DNA from 3 places in the Idiomarina sp. T82-3 genome. Region 3 is predicted to be linked to each of the others. Evidence: predicted binding sites of a transcription regulator. Region 3 holds the regulator's gene; each other region holds the start of a gene.
The links. Region 3 encodes FliA, which starts transcription of late flagellar genes. Its sites were predicted from a motif close to CTAAAGNTNNNNNNNNNNNNGCCGATA; they were not measured.

Region 1: a site for FliA is predicted at 5,350-5,376, ahead of pomA (flagellar motor protein PomA). Genes of this name have one in related genera too.
Region 2: a site for FliA is predicted at 6,242-6,268, ahead of AWU56_RS03670 (VC2046/SO_2500 family protein). Genes of this name have one in related genera too.

Annotation. Positions count from the first base shown of each region.
Region 1 covers NZ_LSBQ01000002.1:197,250-208,208, reverse strand. Annotated here, with positions in the region: gene AWU56_RS02145 (universal stress protein) at 1-427, shown strand, start outside; gene srmB (ATP-dependent RNA helicase SrmB) at 451-1,665, shown strand; gene AWU56_RS02135 (VanZ family protein) at 1,662-2,021, opposite strand; gene thiI (tRNA uracil 4-sulfurtransferase ThiI) at 2,014-3,471, opposite strand; gene AWU56_RS02125 (flagellar motor protein MotB) at 3,542-4,471, opposite strand; gene pomA (flagellar motor protein PomA) at 4,477-5,244, opposite strand; gene AWU56_RS02115 (exodeoxyribonuclease VII small subunit) at 5,416-5,658, shown strand; gene ispA ((2E,6E)-farnesyl diphosphate synthase) at 5,655-6,542, shown strand; gene dxs (1-deoxy-D-xylulose-5-phosphate synthase) at 6,557-8,404, shown strand; gene AWU56_RS02100 (phosphatidylglycerophosphatase A family protein) at 8,419-8,913, opposite strand; gene thiL (thiamine-phosphate kinase) at 8,915-9,910, opposite strand; gene nusB (transcription antitermination factor NusB) at 9,941-10,360, opposite strand; gene ribH (6,7-dimethyl-8-ribityllumazine synthase) at 10,377-10,841, opposite strand; gene AWU56_RS02080 (GNAT family N-acetyltransferase) at 10,895-10,959, opposite strand, start outside.
Region 2 covers NZ_LSBQ01000004.1:31,259-42,217, forward strand. Annotated here, with positions in the region: gene lpxA (acyl-ACP--UDP-N-acetylglucosamine O-acyltransferase) at 1-388, shown strand, start outside; gene lpxB (lipid-A-disaccharide synthase) at 388-1,542, shown strand; gene AWU56_RS03645 (glutathione S-transferase family protein) at 1,618-2,538, shown strand; gene AWU56_RS03650 (pirin family protein) at 2,549-3,376, shown strand; gene AWU56_RS03655 (response regulator) at 3,373-5,019, opposite strand; gene AWU56_RS03660 (NAD(P)H-quinone oxidoreductase) at 5,125-6,087, shown strand; tRNA gene AWU56_RS03665 (tRNA-Tyr) at 6,098-6,182, opposite strand; gene AWU56_RS03670 (VC2046/SO_2500 family protein) at 6,299-6,781, shown strand; gene xerD (site-specific tyrosine recombinase XerD) at 6,812-7,717, shown strand; gene AWU56_RS03680 (thioredoxin fold domain-containing protein) at 7,729-8,451, shown strand; gene recJ (single-stranded-DNA-specific exonuclease RecJ) at 8,448-10,160, shown strand; one part of gene prfB (peptide chain release factor 2) at 10,201-10,275, shown strand; one part of gene prfB (peptide chain release factor 2) at 10,277-10,959, shown strand, end outside.
Region 3 covers NZ_LSBQ01000007.1:52,875-63,833, reverse strand. Annotated here, with positions in the region: gene AWU56_RS06300 (chemotaxis protein CheW) at 1-26, opposite strand, end outside; gene AWU56_RS06295 (ParA family protein) at 35-808, opposite strand; gene AWU56_RS06290 (protein-glutamate methylesterase/protein-glutamine glutaminase) at 812-1,990, opposite strand; gene AWU56_RS06285 (chemotaxis protein CheA) at 2,006-4,252, opposite strand; gene AWU56_RS06280 (protein phosphatase CheZ) at 4,266-5,006, opposite strand; gene cheY (chemotaxis response regulator CheY) at 5,018-5,401, opposite strand; gene AWU56_RS06270 (RNA polymerase sigma factor FliA) at 5,438-6,163, opposite strand; gene AWU56_RS06265 (MinD/ParA family protein) at 6,156-7,028, opposite strand; gene flhF (flagellar biosynthesis GTPase FlhF) at 7,076-8,383, opposite strand; gene flhA (flagellar biosynthesis protein FlhA) at 8,399-10,537, opposite strand; gene AWU56_RS06250 (hypothetical protein) at 10,703-10,959, shown strand, end outside.

The sequences.
Region 1 (10,959 bases), on a different contig from region 3:
TGAAACTATTGTGCGAAATATACATCGTCCAATTTTAGCCGTTCCCCCCAAGTACCATACGCCGACGAACGTCATGTTGGCGTTTGATGGGAGTGATGTGTCACGTAAAGGCGTAAAAATGCTTGCGGAGTCACCTCTTTTTGTCGGCATGCCTATCCATGTGGTGATGGTAGGTGCCGCGACAGCCGATGCAACGGCATCGGTCGAGGCTGCCGTCAGTCATCTGCAAGAATTTCGTCATAAAGTCAGCTATGAGATCCGAGCGGGCGACGTTGAATCAACTTTGCACGATATTCAACAAGAACGTAATATCGATATGCTTGTTATGGGGGCATATAGCCACTCTAAGTTACGTCAGCTATTTATGGGAAGCACCACGTCGAGAGTACTCTCTCGTTCGCAAATACCCGTGCTTTTACTTCGTTAATTTTATTTTTAGGAATTCAGTGAATGACGCCAGATTGGCAAGAATTAGAGCTTGATGATGCGCTCATATCAGTACTTAAAGCAGCCGGTCTCAATAAACCGGCTAAAGTCCAGCAGGCAGCATTGCCAGCCGCAATGGATGGCCATGATCTACTGATCAGCTCGCCCACAGGTACAGGCAAAACCTTAGCGTTTTTGCTTCCTGTGCTACAGCACATGATGGACTTTCCTCGCAAGCAACCGGGGGCTGCGCGCGCACTTATTTTGGCGCCAACTCGTGAGTTGGCGGAACAAATCTATCAACAAGCAGAGATGTTTCGTGCGCTCACAGAGCTCTCTTCTGTCGTTGTTACTGGCGGCGTCAATTACGGTAGTCAGTTGAGCCGACTGGAGCAGAGCCATGATATAGTCATCGCAACCCCAGGCAGGCTATTAGACTTATTAGAAGCCGAGCAATACGAGCTTGAAGCCGTTGAATGGTTAGTTATTGACGAAGCCGATCGTATGCTGGATATGGGCTTTAAAGATGTTGTTAAAGACATTGCGCTGCACGCGCGCAATCGCCAACATGCAATTCTTTGTTCGGCGACGATTGAAAGTGACGGTGTGAAAGCATTCTCGCGTGCGCTGTTAAATGAACCCGAACTTATTGAGGTCACGCCTCCTAAGCGAGAACGCGGTAAAATAATTGAACACGCATATCTTGCAGATACCGATGATCACAAGCGTCAGTTGTTGATGGCGTTATTAAAGCAGCATAGTGGTCGCTCGATTGTTTTTGCGCGCACCCGCGAACGAGTGCAGGCGCTAGCCAGCTTTCTCCAATCACAAGACGTGCCTGTCATGTTTTTACGTGGTGACTTACCACATGCTGAACGACAACAGAAAATCATCGAATTTAAGCGTCGTGATAACGCCGTGTTAGTCGCAACTGATGTAGCTTCTCGCGGACTCGATATTGACGATATTAAATTGGTTATTAACTATGATTTGCCTAAACAGGCAGACGTTTATGTGCATAGAATAGGCCGTACTGCCCGCGCCGGCCAAAAAGGGTTAGCTATTTCACTCGTAGAGGCGCACGATGCACTTCTGTTAGGAAAAATCGAACGCTACATGGAGCATCGTCTTGATAGACGTGTGATTGATGGGCTCAAGCCGCAGTATAAATTTCCATCGACAGACAAAAAGCGTGTTAAGAAGAAGAAGCAAAATAAGAAAACAAAGAAGCGCCGTTAATCGCGGCGCTTTCGATAGAGCCACAGCAAGGTAAAGTAAGCCGTCACGCCCGCAGCATCAGCAAGCCAATCCATTACGTCAGAGCCTCGCCCTGGAATATAATACTGAATCACTTCTATCGCACAGCCATATATGAGTAGCAGTGAGCTTGCGAGTTTACCCGATAGGTCAAAGGCCTTGTGAAGGGTCACGCTCAACAGGAAAAAAGCACTAAAATGAACCCATTTGTCTGCATGAGGGATCATACGGCTCGCTTCATGACTTGGAAACTGCCATAAGAACGCGATGGTGATCACAATTAATAAGCTTAAAAAAATCGCACGCGCAAACATGCGAGAACTCGTTAGGTTACTCAACGTCCTGTCCTTCATACACCGAAACGTTACTGTATCCTGCTTCCTGCAGAAGTAACGTTTGCATTTTACTCATCACACCCTGCGAACAATATAATAGATAGTGATTTGCGTCATCCAGTTTTACAAATTCTGACTGAACCTTGAAGAATGGCATTTCAATCACCTCAAAGGAGGTCGATAGCGGTTGCTCTTCAATTTCGTCGGCTGTTCGAATATCGATGATGACCTTAGGCTTATCTGTCGCTGTATGCTTTATTTGTACTTGGTCCTGTGCTGCCTTAGCAATGTCTTGCATACTAAGTACTTGGGCATTGCGAACGACTTGCTCAATAAGCGACATATCGAGCTTTGCTTCTTCTGCTAAGATAGCTCGCTCATCGGCCTTTACGGTGGGTTTATTGGAAATAACACCACAATACTCTGGGATTGTTTTCGCTAAAGCTTCGGTTCCAATGCGCTTCGCTTGATCAACGATGGTTTGTTTATCCGCTGTAATAAGTGGACGCAATACCAGTGTATCTGTCGCTTTATCGATGACTTGTAAGTTAGCCAACGTCTGGCTCGATACTTGTCCAATCGCTTCACCTGTGACCAACGCTTGCGCTTTTAAAAAGCCCGCAACACGCGTTGCTGCTCGTAGCATTTGACGTTTTAGAACAACTCCCATGGCACCGTTGTCGACGTGGGTCAGAATATCTTCTACGATAGGCGCGAAGTCCACACTGATAAACTTAATGGGATGCGACTTACTGTAACGGTCCCAAAGATAATGACATATTTGCTTAACGGCGACTTCGTGCGCGTCGCCACCGAGATTAAAAAAACAAAAGTGTGTGCGCGCGCCACGACGAATGAAGTCAAAGCTCGCAACACTCGAGTCGAAGCCGCCGCTCATGAGACTCACCACGGTCTCCTGAGTAGGAATAGGAAAACCGCCCAGGCCCTGCCTCCGGGTACCCACTAACTGAATATTTTGCTCAATAATTTGCAAAGTAATTTCATGCTCAGGCGCCTTTAATTGCACTTTTGCAGTCGGTTGATGCTCAAGAAGGTAGCCACCGATGTAGCGCTCCAGCTGTTGTGAAGAGAAATCATGATGCCCTTTACGCTTTACTCTGACCGCAAAGGTTTGTTGAGCGATTTTTTCTAGCCAGAACTGTGCGACCCACTCGGCAAGGATCTCGAACTCATCCAGGGGGCGCTCAACCACCTCAGCGAACCATGAAATCCCTGGCGTACAAGCCAATTTATCAATCACCGCTTGACGCACATCTTCCTCTTCTGAGGGAGTACTCACTTCGATACGGTCCCACAACCATTTTACGTAGAGACCGGCATCTATATCGGCCAACACTTTACGTAGATTATTGGTGAGTACTTTTCCGTAACGCTTACGAACTGAGCGGCTTTTGATGGTGATTTCGGCATGCAACCGTACAACGAACTTCATGGAGGCCCCAGTTTTAGCTAGTCTAAAAACCGATCATTATACGATTTTTTAACGCTGTGAGCCACCCGAGCTAGTCAATTACATCCACCGGATCGGACTCTTTCGCCTTGCCTTGCATAATAGCGATATCAACACGTCGGTTGAGCGCACGATTAGAGGCCGAGTTGTTCGGTACAATCGGTTTTGTATCGGCATAGCCCATCGTAACAAGGCGTGATTGGTCGAACCCGTCTACTGTAGTCATCTCTTCAGCAACAGCGACAGCTCGTTTAGCGGATAAATCCCACTTTGAGGTGTACATCTCAGAAACTAACGGTTGATTATCGGTATGCCCCGAGATCGTGATCTCGCCAGGAATATCTTTGAGCGCTTGTGCCACTTCCCGAATGACTGGCTTAAATTGCGGCTGTAAGAACGCAGATCCCTCTGGAAACGAACCATTTTCTTTAATTCGGATAATAATTTGTTGCCCCAATTGCTCTAATTCTAATGAGCCGGCCTTGATGTTATCACTTAATTGCTCTCGGATACGCTCCATTAGCTCCTTAACTTGCTGCTCTACCGCTGGATCGGACTCGCTTCCGTCAGCGGCCTTCTTGTCCTCCTCGCTGTCAGCTTGCTGTCCACCCCGTTCGACCTGCTTACCTCCTGCAAAGTCTGATTCCCCATCTTGAAACTCCAAGGTTTGTTGGGTCATTTCGACTGTTTGTTGCTGAATGGTCTCGATGGGCGTAGGTTCAGGACGCCCAGGCCGAAATTCCTGCGCAATAATACTTGTTCCCTTGGGTATGTCTTTTACTTCAATTTTATTCTGAACACCCAGCGCATACTTCATAGAGCCGGCAATTTGCTTAAATTTAAGAACATCCATTTCAGAGAAAGCAAGAAGCAGCACGAAGAAGCACATTAGTAGTGTCATTAAATCAGCAAAAGTCGCCATCCACATAGGAAGCCCAGGGGGCGGGCAACGGCATTCTTCTTGATCGTCTGCGGCAGCCATAGGCGCTATTCGTCCTCATTCCCTTCATTGACACGTTTGGATTCGGCGAGGTAATTACGTAGCAAGCCCTCAATAACCCGTGGGTTTTGTCCATCCTGAATTCCTAAAATAGCATCCAAAATGAGCTGCCGGTTCAGCTTTTCCTGTTCCGCTCGCAGCACCAATTTATTCGCAATGGGAATCGCAATCACGTTGGCCAAAAATGCACCATACAGTGTTGTTAGCAATGCAACCGACATCGCCGGACCAATAGCCTTGGGGTCATCCATATTAGCGAGCATCGCAACCAATCCAATGAGCGTACCAATCATCCCCATTGCCGGTGCTACGTCAGCCAAAATTTTAAAAAACCGAGCCCCCTCTTCATGTCGGGTAAAGCTCATGCTGATGTCTTTGCTTAAAGTGTGCTTGACTACTTCCGCGTCATGACCGTCCACCAGCATATCCACGCCTTTACGAAAAAAAGGATTAGGAATCTCTGCCTCTTCCAGCGCTAGGAAGCCACCTTTACGCGCCGAGTCAGCCATTTCGACGGCACTATCGATAAGCTCTTGAGGGTGTTCTATTTTAAAAAAGAAAGCTTTTACTACGACTTTGCCGGTGGCAAAAAACTGTTGTAGTGGAAAGTTGGCCATAACGATAAACAGCGAGCCACCCAAAACAATCAATAAAGACTGAGTGTCAATGAAAAGACCGGGGTCACCACCCAATATCATCGCGGCAACAACAAAGCCTATGGCTCCAATGATCCCAACCAGCGTTGCTATATCCACTCAGCTTCCTCCACTTCACGCGATAAATTTGGCACGTGATCAATTTTAAACATCCCACTCACTGTGGCAACCTATATTGTAAATTTAAGTAAACCACGCATTGATCATCGGCTGACAATCGAGTTTCTTTATATGATAATGAGCCTATATTGAAACTAAAGGTGACGCATTATGGCAAAGAAGGAAGACAACCTATCGTTTGAACAAGCATTGCAACAACTTGAACAGTTAGTGAATGAGCTTGAGCAAGGCGACCTTCCATTGGAGACGTCATTAGAAAAGTTTGAACAAGCCGTAAAGCTATCACGTTTAAGCCAAGCGCAGTTGCAGTCAGCAGAACAAAAGGTTTCAACGTTACTAGAAAAAAACGGCGAACAGGTGCTGAGTGAACAGCACAGTGAGGCGCGCGAGTGAATATTAAGCAGTTTACAGCCGAGGTCCGTAGTGCCGTTGATAACCGATTAAACCAACTGATCGAATCACACATTGCTTCTAGTTCACTTAAAGAAGCCATGGCATACGGCGTCTTACTGGGCGGCAAGCGTATCCGTCCCTACTTAACGATGGCTGTGGCCGAATTATGTGGGGCTGAAACTAACGATGCTTTGGACGCGGCTTGTGCCGTAGAATTGATCCACGCGTACTCATTAATTCATGATGACTTACCGGCGATGGACGACGATGAACTACGCCGAGGTCATCCCACGTGTCACATTAAGTTCGGTGAAGCGACAGCCGTATTAGCCGGTGATGCGCTGCAAACACTCGCTTTTGAGGTATTAAGCACCAACTTAGACGCTAAACTTCCCTCTCAACGACGCATCGCGATGATCCAGCATTTGGCCAGTGCCAGTGGTGCTAAAGGTATGTGTTTTGGACAGGCGCTGGATTTAGATGCCACCGGACGCGCCATTGACGAGCTTGAACTTGAAAAGATACATCGTCACAAAACCGGTGCTTTAATACGTGCCTCTGCGGCACTTGGAGTGCTTGCAGGTAACGACGAAAGCCAACAATACTTAAATCACTTTTGTGATTTTGCCAGTTGGATTGGACTTGCTTATCAAGTTTACGACGATATTCTTGACGTCGTCGGAAACACTGAAGTTATGGGTAAGCCACAAGGTTCAGATGAAGCCCACCACAAGGCGACTTACGTTGCGCTACTGGGGCTTGACGGAGCCAATGAAAAACTGCTGTCATTGCATCAACAAGCACTACTGTCACTCAACAAGATCCCGTACAATACCCAAAAACTAGAAACATTTTCAGAGATCTTGCTGAAGCGCGATCACTAAGTAATACGAGACCTATGACCAAATTATTAGACGGTATTGAATACCCAACAGATCTACGCAAGCTGCCTACACATCAATTAAACGCGCTCTGTGAGGAAGTACGCGCCTACTTACTGGACTCTGTCAGTCGCAGTAGTGGCCACTTAGCATCAGGGCTGGGTACAGTTGAACTGACCGTCGCTCTGCACTACGTCTACAACACACCAAAAGATAAGTTAGTTTGGGACGTTGGTCATCAAGCCTATCCCCATAAGATTTTAACAGGACGAAAAAAGGCGCTGCATACAATCAGACAGAAAGATGGTTTGCACCCATTCCCATGGCGGGAAGAAAGTGAGTATGACGTTTTGTCTGTTGGTCACTCCAGTACCTCAATCTCAGCAGCATTAGGTATGGCGGTTGCCGCCCAGCGCAGTGGTTCTAACGAAAAGGTCGTCTCGATAATTGGTGACGGTGCAATGACAGCCGGCATGGTGTTTGAAGCGATGAACCATGCAGGCGATATTAAGCCTGACATGTTAGTGGTACTAAATGATAACGACATGTCGATTTCTGAGAACGTAGGTGCCTTGAATCAGCATTTCGCGCGTCTTTTGTCGGGGCGTTTCTATACCAAAATACGTGAGCAAGGCAAAAAACTGCTCAAGCCGTTACCGCCCATCCATCACTTAGCTAGCCGTGCTGAAGAGCATATGAAAGGTATGATGGCACCCGGTACTATCTTTGAAGAGCTCGGATTTAATTATATTGGTCCCATTGATGGGCACGATGTGGACACCTTAGTTGAAACGCTGCGTAATATGAAGCACTTACGCGGTCCACAGTTGCTTCACGTAGTCACGCAAAAGGGAAAAGGCTATCGTCCTGCAGAAGCCGATCCTATCGGTTATCATGGCGTGCCTAAATTTGATCCCTCGCTGTCCAAGCTACCGGCGAAAAAGCCCGGAATCCCAAGTTACTCAGAGGTGTTCGGTGATTGGTTGTGTGATCACGCACAAGACGATGCCAAGTTAATGGCCATTACACCTGCAATGCGAGAGGGATCGGGAATGGTCAAATTCTCAAAACTTTATCCCGAGCAATATTTTGATGTCGCTATCGCCGAGCAGCACAGCGTGACTTATGCGGCTGGGCTCGCCATTGCTGGTCTTAAACCCGTTGTCGCTATTTATTCAACCTTTTTGCAGCGCGCCTATGATCAAGTCATTCATGATGTTGCGTTACAAAATCTTGATGTATTGTTCGCTATTGATCGCGCAGGTATTGTTGGTGCAGACGGACCTACTCACCAAGGTGCATTTGACTTAAGTTACCTCCGTTGCATTCCAAATATGGTCGTTATGACACCCAGCGACGAACAAGAGTGTCGAGATATGCTTTACACCGGCTATTGCCATCAGGGGCCTGCTGCAGTCCGCTACCCCCGTGGTAGCGGTACCGGTGTTACATTACGAGAGCACGATAAGTTACTTACGTTAGGTGAAGCAAACATCATACGTCAGGGTAACGACGTTGCGATCCTAAACTTTGGCACGTTGCTACCCGAGGCTATCGCGGTCGCGGAAGATATCAATGCAACAGTAGTCGATATGCGCTTTGTGAAGCCACTTGATAAGCAAATCGCGATTGATTGCGCTCGTCGCCACAAACTTGTTGTAACGCTTGAAGAGAATGCCGTCGCGGGTGGTGCAGGTAGTGCCGTAAACGAAGCATTGGCGAATTCAGGAATCAATACTCAAGTTCTAAATATTGGTTTACCTGATGAGTTTATAAAGCACGGTAGTCAAGATGAGGTTAAACAAGAAATTGGACTGAGCGCTACGGCGATTAAGTCGCGTATACAAGACTATTTAAACAGCTAACAGGCGCCACGCGCCTACAAAAACCAGTCACGACCGATTGTTGTCGCAAGTATCAGTTGTAAAACGAAGTTGCTCGCGATCCCCGCGAGCACGTCATCTAACATAATGCCTGTTCCGCCATGCAGGCGTTTGTCCAACCAGCTAATTGGCCATGGTTTGAGAATGTCGAAGACGCGAAAAACCAAAAAGCCGACCATAAGTAAAGCCCAGTTAGCTGGCATGGCCCACATGGTAAACATCAAGCCGACGAACTCATCCCAAACAATTGCTGGATGATCGTGTACACCCATTTTATCGGCCGCACTGCGACAAATATAGATTCCTAGCAGGGTGCTAAGCGCGACAAACAGGCTATAGCTAGTGATGTCTAACCAAAGCATACCGTAGACCAATGGAACAGCAGCCAACGTGCCGAACGTACCTGGTGCCTTTGGTGCTAGTCCAGAGCCAAATCCAAGAGCAAGTAAATCAACTGGATTCGCAAGTGAAAGCCCAGGAAATCGGCGCATATTAGGACGCTCCAAAATGGTTGTAACCCAATTCAATTTTAGGGAGTTCCCACGGCTCGCCTTGGTAAGTCATTCTCACCTGACGTGTCTCATCCTTTACCATTCGACCGATACAGATAGGTTTGTCTTTTAGATGTGACGTGATGGTTTCAAGTCGTCCGCGATTCTGCTCTGGTACAGTAAACAAAAGTTCATAGTCATCACCCGCAGTTAACGCCAATGAAAACGCCTCATCCAAGTCAAGAGTTTCAGTTAAAGCCATCGATAAAGGCAATTTATCAAGCTCTAACTGAACGCCCATTTGAGCGTTTGTAGGCAACAAATGAGACAAGTCTGCCAATAGGCCGTCTGAAACATCGATGCAACTATTAGCAACACCACGTAATAGCTGCCCTAAAGCGACTCTCGGAGTGGGATAGTGCAATCGATTAATTAATGACTGTAAATGGCGATGAGTTGCCGACAATTCGCCTTGTAATAACCGCAATGCTAAACCCGCATCACCTAACGAGCCACTCACGTACAGCCAATCTCCAGCCCGCGCTTGATCGCGTCTAATCGCCGTACCGCTGGGTACAACGCCTTGAGCAGTATAAGTCAACGTTAAAGGACCACGCGTTGTATCACCACCTATCAGATCACACTCATAGTAGTTTGAGATCTCTTTTAAGCCTTCGCTAAAATCGTGCAGCCAATCAGTATCAACTCGCGGTAAAGTCAGTGCCAGACTTCCCCAACTCGGCACTGCCCCCATCGCCGCTAAATCACTTAAGTTCACTGCGACTAATTTGTGTCCAATTGCACGTGGGGGGGTATTTTTATCAAAATGAACGCCCTCGACCATGGTATCCGTCACAGTAACGAGTTGATGATCTTCAGGCACTTCTGTCACAGCGCCGTCATCTCCTACGCCAACGATGACATCGCCACGATAAGATTCAGCTTTAAAGTAGTGTTCAATCAGATTGAATTCGTCGAGTTTTGGAGTCTGTCTCATAAGGGAGAAGAGCGGCGCACCGCTCTTTTATTATTGGCGGGCAGGTCTTAATGCATCGACAGCTTTGTCGAGTACACCATTCACAAAGCGGTGGCTATCATCAGCACCGAACGACTTGGCTAATTCGATAGCTTCATTAATTGCTACTTTATAGGGTACATCGTAACGTTCACGTAGCTCATACGCAGCGATACGTAGGACCGCAAGCTCTACCGGATCCAATTCGCTGATCGGTCGATCAAGATAGGGTGCTATCGCTTCATCTAGGCTTTTATAGAACGCACCCACTCCTCGAAGCAACTCCAGAAAGTAATCCACATCAACTTTACTGGTGTCATTGTCGGTTAGAAACTGTGCTTCTATCTCATTAAATGTATTTTGCGATAACTGCCACGAGTAGACCGCTTGTACTGCAAGCTTTCTCGCTTTTCTGCGTGCTGCTGGTTTCATTCTTAATGCGTTCCTGTTAAATCTTATCCAAGACGTTAACCATCTCTAACGCACTTAATGCTGCTTCAGAGCCTTTATTACCGGCTTTTGAACCGCTGCGCTCGATGGCTTGTTCCAGCGTGTCAGTGGTAATAATACCGAACGCCACTGGTAGACCAAATTCCATAGCAACTCGGCCTAAGCCGCTATTACTTTCTCCAGCGACAAAATCAAAGTGCGGTGTTCCACCTCGAATAACTGCGCCGACCGCAATAATCGCATCAAACTTATCCGATTCTGCGAGTCGCTTCGCGGTTACTGGGATTTCGTAAGCACCCGGCACTCTAACCACGGTAATATCGTCATCTGCGACCTGACCATATTGCTTTAGTGTCTGCACAGCGCCCTGAAGGAGGCTTTCAACGACAAAGTGATTAAAACGAGAGACGATAATAGCAAACTTTTTGCCTGGTGCGTTTATGCCACCCTCAATGATATGCATGCTTGGAATTCCTTGTGATCTCAATAATGCGCAAATAATACCATATTTTAACGTTATTTTCGGGCTAACGTATAAGAATAAAATACTTCATGTGTATCCCTATTCATCGCCACCTTTC
Region 2 (10,959 bases), on a different contig from region 3:
CATTTTTGCCAATTTAGTGACGTTAGCAGGTCACGTTCACGTTGGCGATCAAGTCATTCTGGGTGGCTTAACAGGGGTACACCAGTTTTGCCATATTGGCTCGCACGCGTTTGCAGCCGTTAACTCAATCGTTGTACAAGATATTCCACCCTTTATTATGGCACAAGGACATAATGCGCGTCCTCGTACAATTAATTCAGAGGGATTAAAGCGCCGGCAATTTAGTGAGCATGAAATCCGTAATATTCGTCGCGCTTATAAATTGTTATATCGCTCGAGTTTAACGGTAGACGAGGCGTTAGAGCAAATTAGTGCACTTGAAGAGCCGAAACTCGACGAGTTTATTGAATTCGTTAAGCGCTCTCAAAGAGGCATTATTCGCCCCTAATGGATAAACCAGTGATGTCCGTGAAAGTTGCTTTGGTCGCAGGTGAGCACTCAGGAGATATTTTGGGTGCGGGCCTCATGGCGGCGTTAAAATCACGCTATGCAAATATTGAATTCGTGGGTGTTGGGGGGCCTCTTATGGAAAGTGAGGGGCTTCGCTCTTTTTTTCCCATGGAGGACCTATCTATCATGGGCGTGGCTGAAGTCCTTCGGCACTTACCTAAGTTATTAAAGCATCGTAAGCAACTCGTCACGTTTTTACGTCAGCAACAGCCAGATATTTTTATTGGAATTGATTCCCCAGATTTTAACCTTACGATTGAAAAAAGACTCAAAGACGTAGGTATTAAAACCGTTCATTATGTCAGTCCATCGGTTTGGGCGTGGCGAGAAGGTCGGATTAAAGGGATTAAAAAGGCTGTTGATCACGTGTTGTGCCTGCTTCCGTTTGAAAAGCAGTTCTATGATGAGCATGGATTGTCCGCGACCTTTGTTGGACATCCGTTGGCTGATGCTATTCCCCGAGAAACGAATAAAGCCGCCGCAAGACGACAACTGGGGTACCCCGAGTTAGGTCAATATGTGGGCTTACTACCGGGGAGTCGCAAAGGCGAGTTAGCGCGTATGGCGCCGACATTTTTACAGGTCTGTAAGGCACTAAAAAAGACCCATCCCGAGTTAAAGTTTATTGCTCCAATGGTCAATCAGGCGCGTGCGGATGAGTTTACTGCTCTGCTAGAAGATAATGACATGCAGACCGATGTCGAAGTGTGTCTCGGACATAGTAGAGAAGTAATGGGGGCGTGCGATTACCTACTGCTCACATCAGGAACGGTGGCGCTAGAGGCGTTATTAATCAAGCGTCCGATGGTCGTTGCTTATCGTTTTGCTTGGCTTTCTTATCAAATTATTAAACGGCTTTTTCATGCGCCTTTCTTCTCTTTACCCAACCTACTTGCGAATCGGGCTATCGTTCCAGAGTTGGCGCAAAGTGATGCAACGGTTGAACGGATCGTCGCACACATGGAACAGTTAATCGATGAAAACAACCAAGCGCTAGTCGCCGAGTTTGACCGTATCCATCAACAACTCGATCAGTCAGCGAGCGATGTGGCGGCGAATGTGATTTCAGATCTTCTAGAAAATCGAATGTAATCACGGAAAATCTGCGCTAATAATCCTAAAAAATATGTTCTATTATCACTGTAGTTGATAAATAGGAGATCAATAATGGGTTTGTTAGTTGATGGCGAGTGGCATGATAAGTGGTACGACACCAAAAAGCATGGCGGACGTTTCGTTAGAAGTGAGTCACAGTTTCGTAACAGTATCGAGCAGGGGGGCCCTTTCTTGCCAGAGTCGGGTCGCTATCATCTGTTTGTATCCTACGCATGCCCTTGGGCTCATAGAGCTCTAATTTTTAGAAAACTTAAAGGACTTGAGCAACATATTGATGTCTCAGTTGTTCATCCTTTGATGCTAGAAAATGGGTGGGAGTTTTCAGCTGCTCCGCTTAACGATCCGCTCTATCAGTCGGACTTTCTGTACCAATTATATCTGAAAGCTGATCCGAACTACTCCGGCCGTGTCACTGTGCCTGTGTTATGGGATAAGCAACAGGAAACTATCGTAAATAATGAGTCGGCAGAGATCATACGTATCTTTAACTCCGCGTTTAATGATTTAACCGGAAATGAGCTCGATTTTTATCCCGACCATCTGCAACAGGAAATTGATGAAGTCAATGAACGCGTTTATCACGGTATAAATAACGGTGTTTATAAATGTGGCTTTGCGACCGAACAGCGTGCGTATGAAGAGGCATTCAAAGCGTTATTTGACGCCTTAGAATGGGTTGAAGAGCGCCTAGACGGACGTGATTACTTAGTCGGCGACCAACTCACCGAAGCAGATTGGCGATTGTTTACCACGCTAGTACGTTTTGATGCCGTCTATTTTGGCCACTTCAAAGCTAATAAATACCGCATCAGTGATTATCCACGGATGCGTGACTATTTGAGCCGTTTGTTTCACTACCCGGGCGTTTCAGAAACGGTGGTAATGGATCATATTAAGCGCCATTATTATGGCAGCCATAAAACGATTAATCCCACTCAGATTATACCAGTGGGTCCTGAGTTATCATTCTAAGGAGTGGGTCATGGGTGTATTAAAACGCGTTAAGGGGATAGCGGCGCAAGACGGAGCGGGTGTTAAGCTATCTCGCATTATCAATCAGCCTGGCTTTAAACATCAGGACCCGTTTTTAATGCTGGACGAATTTCGCTCAGACGATCCCGATGATTATATTGCTGGTTTTCCACCACACCCTCACCGTGGTTTTTGTACGTTAACTTATATGCTGGCGGGTGAAATGGCTCATGAAGACTCGGTCGGCAACAAAGGGCTTGTTGGAGCGGGAGGTGTGCAGTGGATGAAAGCGGCTCGAGGAATTATCCATGCTGAAATGCCCAAGCAAACAGAAGGTCTTATGTGGGGGTTTCAATTATGGATAAACCTACCTGCCAAATTTAAGATGGATGCGCCCGAATGGTTCGACTACAAAGCAGATGTCATTCCAGAAGTTCATCTTCAGCAAAGTATGTTGCGATTGATCGCGGGTCGTTATGGCGAGCAAGAAGGACCGGTAAATTTACCTGAACAGCGTTTTTTAGTTGCTGACTTACGTTTTTCTGAAGCCAGCAGCGAAAAACTGGATATCATGGCCTACACAACGCAATTGCTATATGTGTATCAAGGCTCGATTACGCTTGACGGTGAGCAAGTTGAACGAGGCGAGCTTGTGGTCTTCGACGGCCCATTGAACACCAGTATTATTCATGGGGAGCAAGGCTCCGGCGTTATGTTGTTGTTGGGAGATGCAATAGGTGAACCTATCAGCCAATATGGTCCCTTTGTCATGAATACGACACAGGAGATAGAGCAAGCTATTCGTGATTACCAACAGGGAAGGCTGACCGAGGCTTAGCTAAGGTTAAAACGAGCAGTTTGTTTAATCAGCTGCTCGTAACGAGCGGCATGTGAATCGGTTAACGTTAAACCTTGTAGCGTACGTAAACACGAGAGGCATTCTTTTTTCAAGAAGCCAATTTCTTTATTCGAGTTTGCTTCGGCACAATATCGAACAGCAGCCTGTATAAAGTTAAGAGCGGCGCCGCTGTTGAGAGGAGCTACTTTTAGTGCTTCTCGGAAACTGTTGAGTGCTTCCTTATAAAAGCGCTCTTCATATTCTTTGATGCCGCGTTCATGTAGCTGTCGGAATTGACTGCGACGTTGTTCAGATCGTTTTACTCGATCTTTTAACAGACGGTCAGTGTATTCATCAACAGAGAACAGCTGTTGATACTGCTTCATAATGTCATCCGCTTTTTCAAATTCACCTAAATCCATCAAAATAGCGACGATATCGAAGCTTACTTCCTCAGGCAACGAGTGGCCTGCTGCTAAATCAACACCAAAAATTTGGTTAAGTCTGTCTTGAGCTTCGCGTAAGCGTCCGTTGAAAGCGTCGATGCGTGACAGTAATACGGACTCGATCGTTTCGAAAGCGATATCTGAATAAACGAGGTTTTCATCGTAGCGCGCACGCTGCAATTCCATGGTCGCTTCAGTTTGATATTTCGCTACTTGCTGGCGCGTTTCCGCATGCTCGGCGGCATCTAAGATGGAACGTAGGTAATTACACAGATGTTGCACGTTACGATGAACCGAAGTACGGGCGATTTGCAGTACATTGTTCATCGCTTGCTTGGCTATTTCGTAATTCTCTGAATCACGTGCGATGCGTGCTAGTAGGGTCTGCCGCTCGATCGAGAACGGCGCCATAGAAATGGCCATGCGGGCACTATCGAGGGCATCATCGAGCGCCGCCTTGCTGAGGTGACAGCGCGTTCTCAGATCGTGCGCTTCAATCGCATTCGGCATTTTTTTAATAACAATATTTAACAGTTCGAGAGCATCATCAGGACGTTGCTGAAGTAAACGCGTTTCAGCCAGCTTTAAACTTGCCCAACTCTGACCACCTTCTTCCAATAAACGGGCAATCGCGGCATCAGCGGCCTCAAGTTGACCTGTTTTATTAAACAGTTCAATTTGTAATTTTTGACAGTAGTTGGCATAGCGACTTTGTGCGTCGATATGTTTTTGACAAGCGGTAATACACTGCTGATAGTCTTTATTAAATAATGTTTTGAATACATCTCTTAGCCACATTCTGCGTTTATAAGCTCTTAATAAACGCGCATGTAGAACGCGGTGTGAAAACGGCTTTGTCAGGTAGTCGTCGGGCTGAAGCTCAAGTGCACTGAGTACCATCGGTCGCGTGTTGTCGCCAGTGATGATAAAAAATAGCGTTTCAGGCTTAAGCATACCGCGCTGCCGTAACTCCTCGAGCACTTGGCGACCGTTTTTTCCTCGGCCTAAATTGTAGTCGACCAACATAATGTCGTAGGGCCGGCGTGCATAGGCTGCAATGCCCGCTTCACCGGTTCGTTTAGCGTCGACTTCTTTTGCACCGAGATTAATCAAAAGCCCCTTCAACATGACTTGAAAGGCTTTTTGATCCTCAATGATTAGGACACGTTTTTCCGATAAATCCAGTACTTCGCTCATACCGTAGACACTAATAGAAGAATTAATGACAGCATACTGTCAAACATAAATTATGTTAAGTCTCTACTCGGTTTAACGCGCAATTTAAAGGGAAATAAGTAAATTATGAGAGTAGCATCCATTAAAGAAGGGCAAATTGAGTGGAATGAAGCGGAGCTATCAAAGGAACTCAGTGCTCACCAAGTAAAAATTGAAATTAGCCATGCGGGTATCAATCGCGCTGACCTAATGCAGGTCGCAGGAGCCTATCCACCTCCGCCGGGAGCGTCAGACATTCCCGGGCTCGAGTGTTGTGGTCAGATTGTCGCTGTTGGCGATCAAGTGGATACTTTTGTAGTGGGGGACGATGTCTGCGCTTTGCTTGCCGCTGGGGGCTATGCTCAGCACGTCATTGTTGATCAACAACAAGTACTCCCGCTACCTCAAGGGTGGTCGAAAGCGCAAGGAGCAGGTTGGTTGGAAACTTTCGCGACCGCATATCTCAATGTCTTTCAATTGGCGCGTGTTAAACCGTCAGACCGAGTGCTGGTGCATGCGGCAGCGGGAGGAGTTGGCACATCCCTGCTTCAATTATGCAAAGAGAAAGGAATTAGTACGGTCGCGGTGGTAGGAACTGACGAAAAGCAAACTTTTTGTCAAAAGCTGGGCGCGAGTTTGTCGATAAATCGACATCATGAGCGAGACTGGAACGCTATAGAGAAAGAAGGTGTTGACGTGATATTGAATCCCATCGGCGGTGACTCTATTGCCCGAGACCAACACTTTTTAAATACCGAAGGTCGCATCGTGCTAATCGGTTTAATGGGGGGACGTGAGGGCCAGGTCGACTTTGGACGAATGCTAATCAAGCGACAACGTATCATCGGCTCAACGCTCCGAGCACTCTCCGCTGAACGCAAGGGAGCCATTTTGAGTGAATTGTGGGCGGAATTTGGAGACGCATTCAATGCGCGTCGCGTTATGCCAATGATTGATCAAGTGGTGCCAGCAACGGATGTGAATGAAGCGATGGACTACATGCGCGAAAATCGAACGTTTGGAAAAATAGTATTGGATATGAACGCTTAATAAGAAGAAGTGGTGGAGGGGGCAGGATTCGAACCTGCGAAGGCTGAGCCGTCAGATTTACAGTCTGATCCCTTTGACCGCTCGGGAACCCCTCCATCAGAAGAGCGCGTATGATAGCAACCTGAACTCTGTTGTAAAGGGTAAACTAAAAAAACTCATTGTTTCTCGTACTTTGCCGATATGACTGATATGTCAGTCAGCGGAGTTAGCAATGCAAGTGGTACGAGAACCACAATTGGATTCCTTTGTTAAAACAGCAGAGTCGTTTGCCAACGAAGCAATCAATGACGGTTTTGCCGCGACTTTTGCTTACTGGGTATCGGCGCTGAGTGATAGGCCTGCCGTTGAAGGGATGACACCACCCGAGCCAAACTGGCAACGAAGGATTGGTGCTGCACGACCACGCCCACTGGATGCTGGCGGTCATTATAAATTGCCGGCTGGCGTTTATAACGATGCTTCTGAGCTGACCCAGCAGCGCCTTGTTGATGCCTTGAATCCGCAACCTCTTGTCTTAGACGCGTCGCCCAATCGTCTGCCATTGGAACTCATTGCAAACTTGGATTGGCAAACGAGACAGCGTCGTCAACGTAGCAAGCTCGTCAAGCAACAGCCGCAGCGACGCTCCAACCCATCTCGTTTGTACGATGTTTTGCAGTCAATGGGTATAGAAGATCAGCAACCTCTCATGTAAGCTGACATCTTTCCAGTTGTCAGTACAAGAATGGGCATGAAAATTCATCCACAAGATGCAGAGCGTATTGAGCAATTTGTTGAGCATTTATGGCTTGCTCACGGTGTGAGTGAGAATACGCAAGCAGCTTACCGCAGTGACTTAAAGAAGTTTTGCGAGTTTTTGGCACAACACAGGTTGGGTCTTCATCAGGTAACATCTACGGTCGTGCAAGATTATTTGTTTTGGCGTCGCTCTCAGGGTCTGTCACCGCGGAGTACATCACGATTTTTGAGTGCTATGAAAAAGCTGACGCCATACGCCCTAAAGTCAGGCTGGTTTGTCACCGATCCGATCGCTAAGCTTAAACGTCCTAAAATGAGCCCCGCAGTACCTCACTCACTGACTGAATCCGATGTGTTGTCCCTATTAGATGCACCTGATGTCGATACGCCCATTGGTTTGCGCGATAGAGCGATGCTCGAAGTATTGTACGCAACCGGTTTGCGAGTAACGGAATTGGTCCGGTTACAATATGACCAAGTCTCATTGGCACAAGGCTTGGTGCGCGTTGTCGGTAAAGGTGATAAAGAACGGTTAGTGCCGTTGGGTGAGGAAGCTATCGAATGGCTATCGCGGTATATGAAGTCGGGTCGTCCAGTCCTCAGCGAGCGTCAGTCGGGTTGGGTGTTTATTACTCAGCGAGGGACGTTGTTAACGCGGCAAGCTTTTTGGTATCGGATCCGAACCTATGCCGAACAGGCCCAGATCAATAGCCATTTGTCGCCTCATACACTGCGTCATGCGTTTGCTACTCACTTGCTTAATCATGGCGCTGACTTGAGGGTACTGCAAATGTTGCTAGGGCATAGCGATCTGTCAACAACACAAATTTATACACAAGTAGCAAAAGAGCGCTTGCAGCAAATGCATGCAACGTTCCATCCACGAGGATAATCGAGGTCAATATGAAGTTGTTTCCTAGTCTTAGCGCCGTTGCGGTGTCGTTCTTGTTTTTGTCAGTCAATGCGCTGGCTGAGCAACAGCCAGACGTGAGTAAATTGGAACGTTTGGGTGTCGAGATCTCAACTATAAAGCCAGCGGGCATTGATGGTCTGTATGAGCTGTCCACTAATCAGGGAATCGTTTATATGACCGCTGATGGTGAACACTTGCTAGTCGGTAACCTGTATCAGTTGGGTGAGGGCGCACCTTTGAATGAAACTGAGCAGGCATTAAAGGCATTGCGAAAAGAAAAAGTGGCTGAACACCAAGATGAAATGATTGTTTATCCATCATCTAAGCAACAGTATGCCATTACTATTTTTACCGATACAACCTGTGGCTATTGTCGGAAATTGCATCACAACTTGGGAAGTTATCTTGATAAAGGCATTACTATTCAGTATTTGGCATTTCCGCGGGGTGGCCTAGCTTCGAAGGGCGGACGGGAATTACAGCAAGCTTGGTGTGCAAAAGATAGCGCCAAAGCGTTGTCATCACTATTCAATGATCAAGCGATCCGCGCCACTACCTTATGCGATAATCCCGTCGCTGAACACTACCAGCTAGGACAAATGCTGGGTGTAACAGGAACGCCCGCCGTAGTTTTACCGAGCGGTCGTATGTTGCCCGGAATGCGAACAGCAGATGCAATCATTGATGAAATTAAAGCTGATAACGAGTTATGACGTTCAAAGTAGTTAAGCGTTATCCGGATCACTTCGCCGAACAGCTACCAGCGGACTGGCCTGCGACCATTCGACAAATTTTAGCGCATCGAGGGGTTACTCGACCCGAACAACTCGATCTTCGTTTGCAGGGTATGGCGCATTTTTCTCAGTTGCGAGGTATTGATGCGGCATGTGAAGCGATGCTCGAGGCACGTGAACACAATGAAGCGATTGTCATCTGTGGTGACTTTGACGCGGATGGTGCAACCAGTACCGCATTATTGATGTCCGCTCTACCGCAGTTAGGTTTCACCAAAGTCACTTATCGCGTGCCGAACCGAATGACTGAGGGGTATGGCCTTTCAGCAGCGATTGTTGAGCAGCTAGCGGAGCAACAGGTGGGGCTGATACTCACGGTCGATAATGGTATTGCCGCACATGATGCGGCAATACGCGCCGCCGAATTAGGAATCAAGTTAGTCATTACCGATCATCATTTAGCCCCTGCGTCATTACCGCCAGCGGCTGCGATAGTCAATCCTAATCAACCCGGCTGTGAGTTTCCGAGCAAAGCGTTAGCCGGTGTCGGCGTTGCATTTTATCTATTGGCGGCATTACGCGCACGATTGCGCGAAACGGGTGAGCAGACACCCAATTTAGCAGACTTTCTTGACTTGGTGGCCTTAGGTACCGTTGCCGACGTGGTGCCGCTCGATAAAAACAACCGCATTTTGGTTCAGCAAGGCCTCAATCGTATTAAAGCAGGTCAGTGTCGCGCCGGCATACGCGCATTAATTGAGCAAAGTGGTCGCGATATTGCAAAGTTACAAGCGAGTGACTTGGGATTTGCCATAGGGCCTCGTATAAATGCCGCGGGGCGCCTTGATGATATCAGCCTGGGTATCGAATGTTTGCTGGCGTCGTCTGAGCGCGCGCAACAGCTTGCTCAAACATTATGTGACTTGAATAAACAGCGACGGGAAATTGAGGCGGACATGAAAGCTGAGGCTGAGTCCATTGTGAGTCAGCTTCAGCTCGATAATCAAGGTCAGCTGCCGAATGTCATTGTGCTCTATAACGAACAATGGCATAGCGGGGTAATTGGTATCGTCGCAGGGCGTGTAAAGGAGCGAACCCATCGTCCGGTAATCGTGTTTGCTAAAGAAAGTGATACTCATTTAAAAGGCTCCGCGCGCTCAATTGATGGTGTACATATTCGCGACCTGCTTGAGCGTGTGGACACTCAATATCCCGATGTAATTGAACGTTTTGGCGGTCATGCGATGGCCGCTGGACTGTCTTTAGCCGAAGCACAACTAAACACCTTTCAAAGCGCAGTGTCGCAAGCGGCAGCTGATTGGCTGACTGATGAGGTTGTACAACCCGTTATCTGGTCCGATGGTCAGTTATCCGATGAGCAATTAACGGTTGAATTTATTCAGCAACTCGAACGTTTTGGACCTTGGGGACAAAAGTTTCCAGAACCTATTTTTGATGGCGAGTTTCGGATACTGCAGCAGTGTATTGTGGGGGAAAAGCATCTCAAGCTCGTCGTTCAAAGCCCCGAAGGCGGTATTTTCGATGCCATATCGTTTTATTGCGATATTGAGCAGTGGCCCAATCATCAGTGTCAGTGGGTCGAACTTGTCTATAAACCACAACTGAATCATTTTCGCGGACGTACTTCAGTGCAGTTGTTGGTGGAGCAACTGCGCGCTTTGCGGTAAAATACCCGTTTATGCCAATTAAACAACTAAGGGTCATGTGATGTTTGAGACAAACGCCACTTACAACGCCATTAAAGAGATGCGCTCACGTAGTGAGGCACTTAGGGGGTATCTTTGACTACGCTCATAAAAAGGAGCGTTTAGAAGAAGTTACCCGAGAACTTGAACAACCTGAAGTGTGGGATGATCCGCCCAAAGCCCAAAGTTTGGGTAAAGAGCGCGCTGCACTTGAGCAAGTGATTGAAACACTCGATAACTTAGAACAAGGGTTAGAGGATATCGAGGGTTTAGTCGACTTAGCTGTGGAAGCAGAGGATGAAACCACCTTTGATGAGGCTGAACAAGAGTTAAAAGAGTTATTGACTCAGCTAGAGGCGCTCGAATTTCGTCGCATGTTTTCACGCGACAATGACTCATCAGATTGCTACGTGGATATTCAGTCAGGCTCTGGGGGGACGGAAGCCCAAGACTGGGCAAACATGCTATTACGCATGTATTTGCGCTGGGCTGAAGCGCATGAATTCAAAACAGAAATTACCGAGCTTTCTGAAGGTGAGGTTGCGGGTATTAAATCGGCGACAGTGCGTATTGCAGGCGAATATGCTTACGGTTGGTTGCGTACCGAAACAGGCGTACACCGCTTAGTGCGTAAATCGCCCTTTGATTCCGGCAACCGACGCCACACATCATTTGCATCGGTATTCATTTATCCTGAAGTCGACGATGATATTGAAATAGAAATTAATCCGTCAGATTTACGCATTGATACCTACCGCGCTTCTGGTGCGGGTGGACAGCA
Region 3 (10,959 bases):
TCACTTTGGTAGTTTGAGCGACTCACATGACCTCCTATAGGTTCAACTGCTGCAGATAAGTCAGCAGGGTTTGATAAGCCAATACGCCGCGCGATTGAGGCGCAAACATGGAAGGCGGTAACTGTTCATTACTCGCATCACGGAACTTTGTATCAATTGGAATCATGCCATTCCACACGCTTTTACCGTAACGCTGTGCCAGCTTTTTATAGGTATCTAACGACGCCCGCGTCCGTTTATCGTAAAGGGTCGGGATAATCGTATACTGATGCGCTTGTCCTCGAGATTTTTGGATTAAAGCGAGCGTTCGCATCATTCGTTCTAAGCCTTTCAGCGCGAGTGGCTCGGTTTGTACCGGAATTAATACTCGCTCACAACATGCCAGGGCGTTGACCATCAGTACCCCCAGCACGGGTGGCACATCAATTAGTACGTAATCATAACGATGCTCGACGTGCGCTAACGCCCTTTGCAGAACCAGCCCCATACCGCCTTGGGTACCGAGCTTACGGTCTAGCGTCGCGAGCGCCATACTCGCGGGCATGACATCGAGGTGCTCATGTTCGGTCGCGACAATCGCACTTTTCGTTGTTTCTTTATCAACGTTTTTACCCATCGCGAACACGTCGTACGCAGTCGCATCGAGCTCTTCTACATCAATACCGAAATAAAAAGTAAGCGATGCATGCGGATCGATGTCGATACACAACACGCGTTGACCTCGCTGTTGCAATAAGCCGGCTAACGCCACTGTTGTAGTCGTTTTACCTACGCCGCCTTTTTGGTTTGCGATGGTCCACACATGCATGGCTTAATCTCCGTAACCGACTTCGGTCAGTAACGCACTCGCCATTTGGTTTAAACTGACACTGCGGGTTGAAATGCCCGCGCTTGCGACCGCTTGCGGCATGCCGTACACGACACAGCTGGCTTCATCCTGTGCCCAGATGGTTGCACCCTGCTCTTTAAGCATGCGCGCGCCCTCGCGACCATCCGCACCCATCCCGGTTAAAATAACACCCAGCACTTTACCGCCGTAAGCTTTGGATAAGCTGGCAAAGGTCAGGTCGACACTGGGTTTATAGGTGATACGCCCGGAGTTATCTTCGCGAATTCGTAAGCGTGCTGCTCCGGCTCGCCCTTCCACTAACATTTGCTTACCGCCGGGGGCTAAATAGGCAACTCCAGGCTGTAAGTTATCGCCATCTTCCGCTTCTCGCACGCGGATTTTGCACAAGCCATCGAGTCGTTGCGAGAACGCTTTGGTAAACGCCGCTGGCATGTGCTGTACCATCACGATCGGATACGGAAAGTTCTGTGGCAGCTGCGTCAAAATTTTTTGTAGCGCGACGGGTCCTCCGGTGGAGGTGCCTATCGCGAGTAATTGGTATGCTCGATTAATGGTTAGCCGTTCGGTCGCAACCGGTGCTGCAGTCGACGGTGCTTCACGCGACGCCGGTTCACGCGCGATTGTCGAGCGCGTCGATGTACGATCGCCAAACGCTCGAGAACGGGTGCTTTCACGCGGCGTTATTGAACGCGGGGGTGGCGTTGGGCTGGTTGTACGTGCTGGAGGCCGACGGCGAATGCTCGGTTTGGCAGCTATTGCAATGACGCGATCCTGCAGGGTTTTGACTGCTTCTTCGCGATTGCGTGCAACGTCTTCGAATTTCTTTGGTAAAAAGTCCGCCGCGCCTGCTTCTAGCGCGTTCAGTGTTGCCGTCGCGCCTTCATGCGTCAACGAGCTAAACATCAAAATAGGACAAGGTGCATCACGCATGATTTCACGGACTGCGTCGATGCCGTTCATCACGGGCATCTCGATATCCATGGTGATGACATCGGGACGTAAGCTTTTTGCTTGCTCAACGGCTTGACGGCCATCGTTTGCTGAACCGATGACTTTTATCTGACTATTACTTTCAAGAATCTCTGTTACTCGGCGTCGGAAGAACGCCGAGTCATCGACCACTAAAACACTCACTGTCATTTTTAGTGTTACCCGTTATCGTTTCGCGTAGTACTTGAGCATACTTGGCACATCAATGATTAACGCGATACCACCATCACTGGTAATGGTCGCTCCCGCCATGCCTGGCGTCCCTTGCAATAGTTTATCAAGTGGTTTTATCACCACTTCTTCTTGACCGATCAGCGCATCGACCACAAAACCCACTTGTTGGTTGCCGATCTGCACCACAACCACGTGACCGTTTTCGTTTCGCTTATTACGCTCTGGTCGGCGCGTCAGCCAATGCTCTAAGAAAAATAGAGGAATCGCTCGTTTACGCACGATCAATGTCAACTGACCATCGACGGTATTGGTCTTTGCCATATCCAAGTCGATAATTTCACTGACCACGGCGAGCGGCAGTGCAAACGTCTGATCTTTTACCTCGACCATTAAGGTCGGTAAGATCGCCAGCGTGAGCGGTACTTTGATGAGTAGTTCAGTGCCTTTACCGAGCTCTGATTCAATTTTAATACTACCGTTCAATTGACTGATTTTGGTTTTTACCACGTCCATTCCGACGCCACGACCCGAGATATCCGACACTTGCTCTTTGGTTGAGAAACCGGCGGCAAAAATCAGATTGTAGGCATCTTCGTTGGACATACGCGCGGCGGCATCTTCATCGAGAACGCCCCGTTTAATTGCGATTTGTTTGAGTTTTTCGGCATCCATCCCCGCACCGTCGTCTTTAATAGACAACATAATGTGGTCACCCTCTTGCGACGCCGATAGTGTTACCATTCCCTCGCGGGGTTTGCCTTTTGCTTGGCGCTCATCGGGCATCTCGATGCCGTGATCGACCGAGTTGCGCACCAAATGCACCAGTGGGTCAGCGAGTGCTTCGACTAAATTTTTATCGAGGTCGGTTTCTTCGCCGTGCATCTCGAGATTAATTTCTTTTTTCAGGCTACGTGCCAGATCACGCACGACCCGCGGGAAGCGGCCAAAGACTTTCTTAATAGGCTGCATTCGGGTTTTCATCACCGAGCCTTGTAGATCGCCGGTTACGACATCGAGGTTGGCGATGGCTTTGCTCATCTCTTCGTGCTTTTGATCATCGCTGTTGCTGAGGCTTAACAGGCGGTTTCGTACTAACACGAGCTCACCGACCATGTTCATGATCTCATCAAGACGCTTGGTATCCACTCGCACTGTAGTTTCTGGGGGCGGTGGTGGCGGCGCGGCGGGCTTTTTCGCCGGCTGCTTGGCTTGCTCTTTTGATGGTTCAGCTTTTTTCGGCTCGGGCTGTTTAGGCGCTGCTTTTTGAGGCTCGGGCTTTTTGGCTGCTGCGGGTTGTTGCGCTGGCTTTTCTGCGGCTTTGTTGACTTTAGGGGCCTTGCCTTTGCCGTGCAGATCGTCGAGCAGCGCTTCAAACTCGTCATCGGTAATTTCGTCGCTGTCGCTTTTGCTGGCTGATTTTTGTTCTTCTTGCTGTTTTTCTGCGCTGGTTGGGGCTTTACCCGAACCGTGGAGTTCGTCGAGCAAGGCTTCGAATTCGTCGTCTGTGATCTCGTCGTTATCGGTATGGGTGTTTGGTGCTTCTTTTTTATTGGCTGTTTTTGAGGCACCGGGGCCTTGGCCTTTGCCGTGGAGTTCGTCGAGCAGGGCTTCGAATTCGTCTTCTTGGATGTCGTCGACTGTGTTTTCGGCGTCGTTTGTCGCGCCAGAGGCGCGACCTACGTCGGTGTCGGTGTCGGCGGCATCATTTGTCGCGCCAGAGGCGCGACCTACGTCGGTGTCGGTGTCGGCGGCATCGGTATCGGCGGCGGCGTCGTTTGTCGCGCCAGAGGCGCGACGTACGTTGATGTCGGTGTCGGCGGCGGCGGCGGCGGCGGTGTCGTCTTCAGATTCGGGTTGGGAGAGCTTGTGGAGGGTTTCGAGGAGCTCGCTGTCAGCGGCTTCGGGTTCCTCTCGCGCTTGTAATTGAGCAAATTGGGCATTGATGGTGTCGAGCGCTTGCAGGATCACGTCCATGAGGTCAGACGTGACTGTGCGTTGTCCGTTACGCAAGGTATCGAACACGTTTTCTGCGCCATGACAAGTATCGACCAGTGCCGAAACGGCAAGAAAGCCGGCGCCCCCTTTTACGGTATGAAATCCTCTAAAAATCGCATTGAGAAGATCTTTGTTTTCGGGGTCGTTTTCTAATTGAACGAGTTGCTCGGATAACTGCTCGAGGATTTCTGCTGCCTCGATTAAGAAATCCTGTAAGATCTCTTCGTCCATCTCAAAGCTCATGCGCTGCTCTCTCCTAGAAACCTAAGCTTGATAATAAGTCGTCCACGTCATCCTGATTTTCTACAACATCGTCGCGTTGCTCAGGGTTTATGATCGGTCCTTCTGCTGCATTCTTATCGACTGCTTTTACATTTTGTTTAGCTTGAGATTTTTGCTCTTCACCAAACAACTTGAGCAGCTCGATCAGATTTTTCTCAACGTCTTCTACGAGTTGAATCACCCGACGGATGATCTGACCGGTAATATCTTGATAGTCCTGCGCCATGAGCACTTCTGTCATCAAACCATGGATCTGCGGCATGTTTTGTCCACATTCGCGCATTAACGCATCGACTTGATGACACATTTCTTTGAATTCATTTAACTGAATATCGTTGCTCATGAGGCGCTGCCACGCAGGCATCACCTGCTCTACGCGCTGATGCATCTCATCTGTCATGGGCAGACAGGCTTCGACGGCGTCCATCGTGCGGTTAGCCGCGTCTTCTGTTTTTTCAATCACATATTGCAGACGATTCTGCGCATCGGGCAAATCGTCTTGTGTCAGTTGCATGATACGCGGATCGAGTTGGAAGTCTTGCAAGGCTTCATGCAGGTCTCGGGTGAGTTGCCCGACAGAGGTGAACAACTTGTCATCATGCTCTTGATGGAAATCGTCTAGCCATTGATCGGCTTTAGACTGCTCTCCCGCTTCAAGCCAATCAACCAATTGCTTCGCTTGCTTGAGCGATATGCTTGCTGATGGTTTTACCATAGCCGTGCCCACTAACTGATACGTTCAAAGATTTTATCGAGCTTCTCTTTCAACGTTACAGCGGTGAAAGGCTTCACAATGTAGCCGTTCACACCGGCTTGTGCGGCTTGAATAATTTGCTCACGTTTGGCTTCGGCCGTGACCATTAACACGGGCAAGTGCGCGAGGTCATCGTCTTTACGAATTTCCTTAAGTAAGTCGATACCTTGCATCCCCGGCATGTTCCAGTCAGTTACGACAAAATCAAAGTCACCTTGTTGGAGCATCGGTAATGCGGTGTTGCCATCGTCAGCTTCTTGGATGTTGGTGAATCCAAGGTCACGAAGAAGATTTTTGATGATTCGTCTCATTGTTGAAAAGTCATCAACAACAAGAATTTTCATGTTTTTATCCAAAGCTCCCTCCACTTGGGCTCTCGATTACTACGATAATTACTCTACCCAGCTCTGCATGCGTGTTTTTAGGCGCATCATTGCTTGGCTATGAATTTGGCTCACGCGTGATTCGCTCACGCTGAGAACTTCACCGATTTCTTTCAGGTTAAGTTCCTCATCATAATACAACGAAAGCACTAATGCTTCACGTTCGGGTAAACCCGAGATAGTTTCGACGAGTGCGCGATGAAAGGCATCGTTTTCAACGTCTTTCTGCGGCTCGTAGTTTGCACCCGTTACTTGCTCAGGCATAATAGCATCTTCGGAGACGCCTAGATCTTCAATTCCTATAATTCGTCCCGAGTTTACATCGCGCAAGATGGCGTGGTATTCCTCAAGCGACATTTCTAATTTTTCGGCGACTTCGACATCTTTGGCATCGCGCCCGGTTTCGTTTTCGACCTGTCGAATCGCTTCGAGTACACGCCGATGATTGCGATGCACTGAGCGCGGCGCCCAGTCACCACGGCGTATCTCGTCTAACATTGCGCCGCGAATACGAATGCCCGCAAAGGTTTCAAAGCTCGCGCCTTTGCTATTGTCAAAATTTCGCGCTGCTTCCAGTAAGCCAATCATGCCGGATTGGATCAGATCATCGACCTGAACGCTCGCGGGAAGACGCGCCATCATGTGATGAGCTATGCGCTTCACGAGCCCCGTGTGTTGTTCGATAATCGCTTGGCGATTATCGGCATGGGCACTGTAAACAGCCGCTTTATTCATTGGCAACATCCTGCTTCTTACCGTTATCGGCCGATCCTATTAATTGTTCAAGGAAAAATTCGAGATGCCCGCCAGGCTGCGCCGGCACTGGCCAGTCGAGCGCACGCTGCGCAAGGGCTTTAATTGCTAATGACGCGGGAGACCGAGGCTGCATTAAGACCAACGGTTTTTGTTTGCGTACCGCCAGACGAATATTGTCATCGAACGGAATTATGGCGGCCAATTCTATCGCGACATCTAAAAACCGATCTGTGACTTTAGTCAACTTATTGAATAGCAGTTGCCCTTCGCGCAAATTACGCACCATATTGGCAACCACTTTAAATTTGAATACGTCCTGCTCTTTACTAAGCACTTTCATCAATGCATACGCATCGGTGATTGAAGTCGGTTCATCACACACCACAAGTAATACATCTTGCGCGGCGCGTGCGAAGCGTACGACCGTGTTACCGATACCGGCGGCGGTATCGACAACCAAGACATCAAAATCACCTTGTAGGTCGCTAAAAGCGCGGATAAGTTCGGCGTGCTGAGTCTCGTTCAGCTCTATCATTGAGCGCGTTCCGGAGGTGGCGGGCACGATTTTGATACCGGCGGGGCCTTCAATCAAAATATCTCTCAGTTCGGCTTGTCCACTGAGCACATGTGAAAGATTTTTTTGCACGCGCAGCCCAAGCATCACGTCGACATTGGCGAGACCTAAATCGGCATCCAATACCAATACGCGTTTGCCTTGTTCGGCCATCGCAATCGCCATGTTTAAAGAGATGTTGGTTTTACCCACACCGCCCTTACCACCGGTTACTGCAATGACTTTGACTTTGCTCTGTTTCATCTTTCTTAAGCCACTTGCTTGATCCATGCGCTCTAACTCTTACTGCTGGTTGATGCTTGATTCGTTAAGGCCCATCACTGGACCGCCTGCCAACTTGATTTTGGCATGTCTGACACATTCGAACAAATGCTTTTATCATACAAGCGCTCAGCCTCGGTCACCATATAATGTTCATCAGCTACACGGATGTCCTCGGGTACTTGTTGACCATGAGTCAAGTAACCGACGGCGAGACCTTGTTCGATAGCAACACTGATACTCTCACCTAAGCTTAAGCACTCATCTAGCTTAGTAAAGATACACCCTGCTAGCGGCAGTGTTTTGAATTGCTTGACGGTATCGTTTAGCACTTGTGTCTGCGCTGTAGCAGATAATACCAAATAAGGACGAATTCTGAGACGTTTATTCTGCAGAATTTGTCCAAGCTGTTCGCTCAAGCGCTTATCGCGTTGGCCCATACCCGCCGTATCGATAAGAATCAGACGCTTATCACGCAGGCTCAGCATGGCATCAGCAAGTTCTTTTGCATCGTTTGCGATCTTGACTGGGCAGCCGATGATACGACCATAAACTTTTAATTGTTCACTGGCGCCGATACGGAACGTGTCAGTAGTGATTAAAGCGACCGAGTCAGATCCATGACGCTGGGCATAACGTGCAGCGAGCTTGGCGATGGTGGTGGTTTTACCAACACCCGTTGGCCCGACTAAAGCGACCGCACCGCCACGAGTCAAAATATCGTCATGGGTGGTATTGAGCTGACCTTCAAGAAGCTGTAGCGCTTGCTCCCAACTATCCTCGATATCATCGCCTTCGGGAATAAAGCATGCGATTTGATCGGCAATACGCTCACTGATCCCCATTGTCATTAGGCGCTTAACGAGTAATGCTCGCATCGGTTCTTCGCGTTCGATTTCCTGCTTCATCAAACCGCTCAACTGATGTTGCAACAGATTTTGAATACCTTTGATTTGCGATTTTAGTTCAGCGATTTCACTTGCACTGCCGCCGCCCACATAATCTGGAATATGATTGTCGAGCTCGGGTTCTTGCCAACTTGGTTCATCATTCGCTGAGGTGGTCATTTGAGGCTCCGGCTCGCTATATGTCTGCTGGGGCTGTGATGGCGCAGCTTGCGACTCCGCCTGGCGCGCTAAAATTTCGGCAAGCGAATTGGCTGGCGTGGACTCTGTCTCAGGTGCAGGCGTCGGTGCAGATTGTGGCGCCGCAGGTGACTCGGCATCACCATCGATTGCCGCGACGATCTCAACGCCGCCGTTGACCTTTTTATTCGACATGATAACGGCATCGGGTCCGAGCGTTTCCTTTACTTGCAATAACGCACGACGCATATCCTCAGCAAAAAAGCGCTTCATTTTCACAGGTCAATCCCCCTATCATTGAGCTGCTGGTTGTTGTTGTCCACCAATCGAGCTCACAATTCGAATCTGTTTATCATCTGGAATTTCTTGGTAACTCAGTACCCGCATTCCGTCTGTTGCGTGTCGCGCAAAACGCGCCATCGTTGAACGAAGGAGCCCAGATGTCAGTAAAACGGATGGCTCGCCGTTCATCTCTTGCTGTTGATGAACATCTTTCAACGACTGCTGCAGGCGTTCTGCTAGGCCAGGTTCAATGCCTGCGCCTTGTTGTTCGGCTTCATTGCCTGCTGCCTGTAAAGACTGATGCAACATTTGTTCCAACTCTGGCGCCAAAGTAATGACAGGGAGTTCTTGTTGGCCTTCGGAGATATCTTGAACGATCAGTCGGCGTAACGAAATACGCACTGCCGCAGTTAACACATCGGTGTCTTGAGTGCGTCCGGCGTACTCGACTAATGTTTGTACAATGGTACGCATATCGCGAATAGCGATGCCCTCATCCAGCAAGTTTTGTAGCACTTTGACAAAATTGCCCAGTGACAATAAATCGGGTACCAGACCTTCGACTAATTTCGGATGACTGCGACCGAGGCGATCGAGTAACTCTTGTGCTTCTTCATGACCGAGTAGCTGGGATGCGTGATTGGTTACGATTTGGCTGAGGTGCGTTGCCACAACGGTTGCCGCATCGACCACGGTGTAGCCCATGGTTTGCGCATTATCGCGTTGTTCAGGTCGGATCCATACCGCTTCGAGCCCAAACGCAGGATCGGTGGTTTTTTCGCCTTCCAGCTCGCCAAAAACTTGACCCGGATTAATCGCGAGTTCGCAATCATGACGGATCTCGGCTTCGCCCATGGTCACCCCCATCAGCGTGATGCGATAACTGTTAGGACCGAGATCGAGGTTGTCGCGAATATGGACGGCAGGCACAAGGAAGCCAAATTCTTGCGACTGCTTTTTACGGACCCCTTTGATGCGCGATAATAATTCGCCACCCTGACTTCGATCGACCAACGGAATTAAGCGATATCCGACTTCTAAACCGAGCGTATCCACGTGACGCACGTCGTCCCAACTGAGTTCCTTTTGCGCCAGCTGCTGTTGTTGCTCTTGCTGCTGTTGCTCAACCTGTTCAGTTTCTTGGCTCTCGGCATGACGCATTTTGTAATAAGCCGCGCCGGCCAATACAGCCGACATGGATAAAAAAGCAAAGTGCGGCATACCTGGAATGACGCCCATCGCAAAGAGCACCGCACTTGAGATGACCAACACTTTAGGGTTGTTGATGAGCTGGAACACCACCGCATCGCCCATATCTTTGGTGTCGTTCTCGCGCGTGATAATGATTGCTGTAGCCACAGAGAGTAAAAGTGCGGGGATCTGTGCCACCAAACCATCACCGATGGTGAGCAAGGTGTAAACCTCAATCGCCTGACCAAACGACAGGTTGTGCTGGATCATGCCAATTAAGAAACCACCCACCACGTTGATGAGCAATATTAAGATACCGGCAATGGCATCGCCCTTAACAAATTTACTGGCACCATCCATGGAGCCATAGAAGTCGGCTTCACGAGTAACATCACTTCGGCGCGCTTTGGCTTCCTCTTGATTGATTAATCCGGCATTGAGGTCAGCATCAATCGCCATTTGCTTGCCGGGCATCGCGTCCAAAGTAAAGCGCGCTGTCACCTCTGAGATACGCCCTGCGCCTTTAGTGATAACGATAAAGTTGATAATGACCAAAATCGCAAACACCACCAAACCGACAGTATAGTTACCACCGATAACCACACTACCGAACGCCTCAATGACACTACCGGCGGCACCGGGGCCTTCGTGACCATTCAGCAACACCACACGGGTGGAGGCGACGTTCAGTGACAAGCGCAATACCGTGGCGATGAGCAGCACCGTAGGAAACGCGGCAAAATCGAGCGGGCGTTGGGTATAAACGGCGACCAACATCACCACGAGGGAGAGCGTGATAGAAAACGAAAACAACACGTCGAGCAAGAATGGTGGAATCGGTAGTACCACCATCGCCAATATTGCCATGACCGCGAGCGGGGTACCGAACCCTTTAATTAAGTGCGAGTTTGCCTGTGCTAACCCTTTAAAATTGTTCAGTTTTGCAGCACCACTTGCCATACTTCGTTTCCTGCGCGTCAAAAAAATGATTCTCTGCCGAACAGATACAAGTTTTATGCCAACACAATCAGCTTATCGCTTACGCTCGTATCGGATGACTCGGCTAGGTATTTCGGGTGTTTAGATTTAGCTTTGTGCGAGGTGTGATGTAAGAGGAACGAAGTGATGCCGAGTAGCTTGCTCGAATGGTCTGTGTGCTCTTTGTTGAGTTTAGTATTAATGGGCGCAGGCGTGCCCGCGATGCAAAATACCACCTCACAACTTGAGGCACGAGCGCTGGCGTTGCGCGGACTCAACTTGTTGCAAGCGTATCAAGCGCGCGCACAAGCGCAAAAACGTCATATTAAAGTGCCCCTGACATTTATTAAGCATGCGTTAGATACACGAGGGTGGCAGTTTTCGAGTAATTATGATGACGAGAC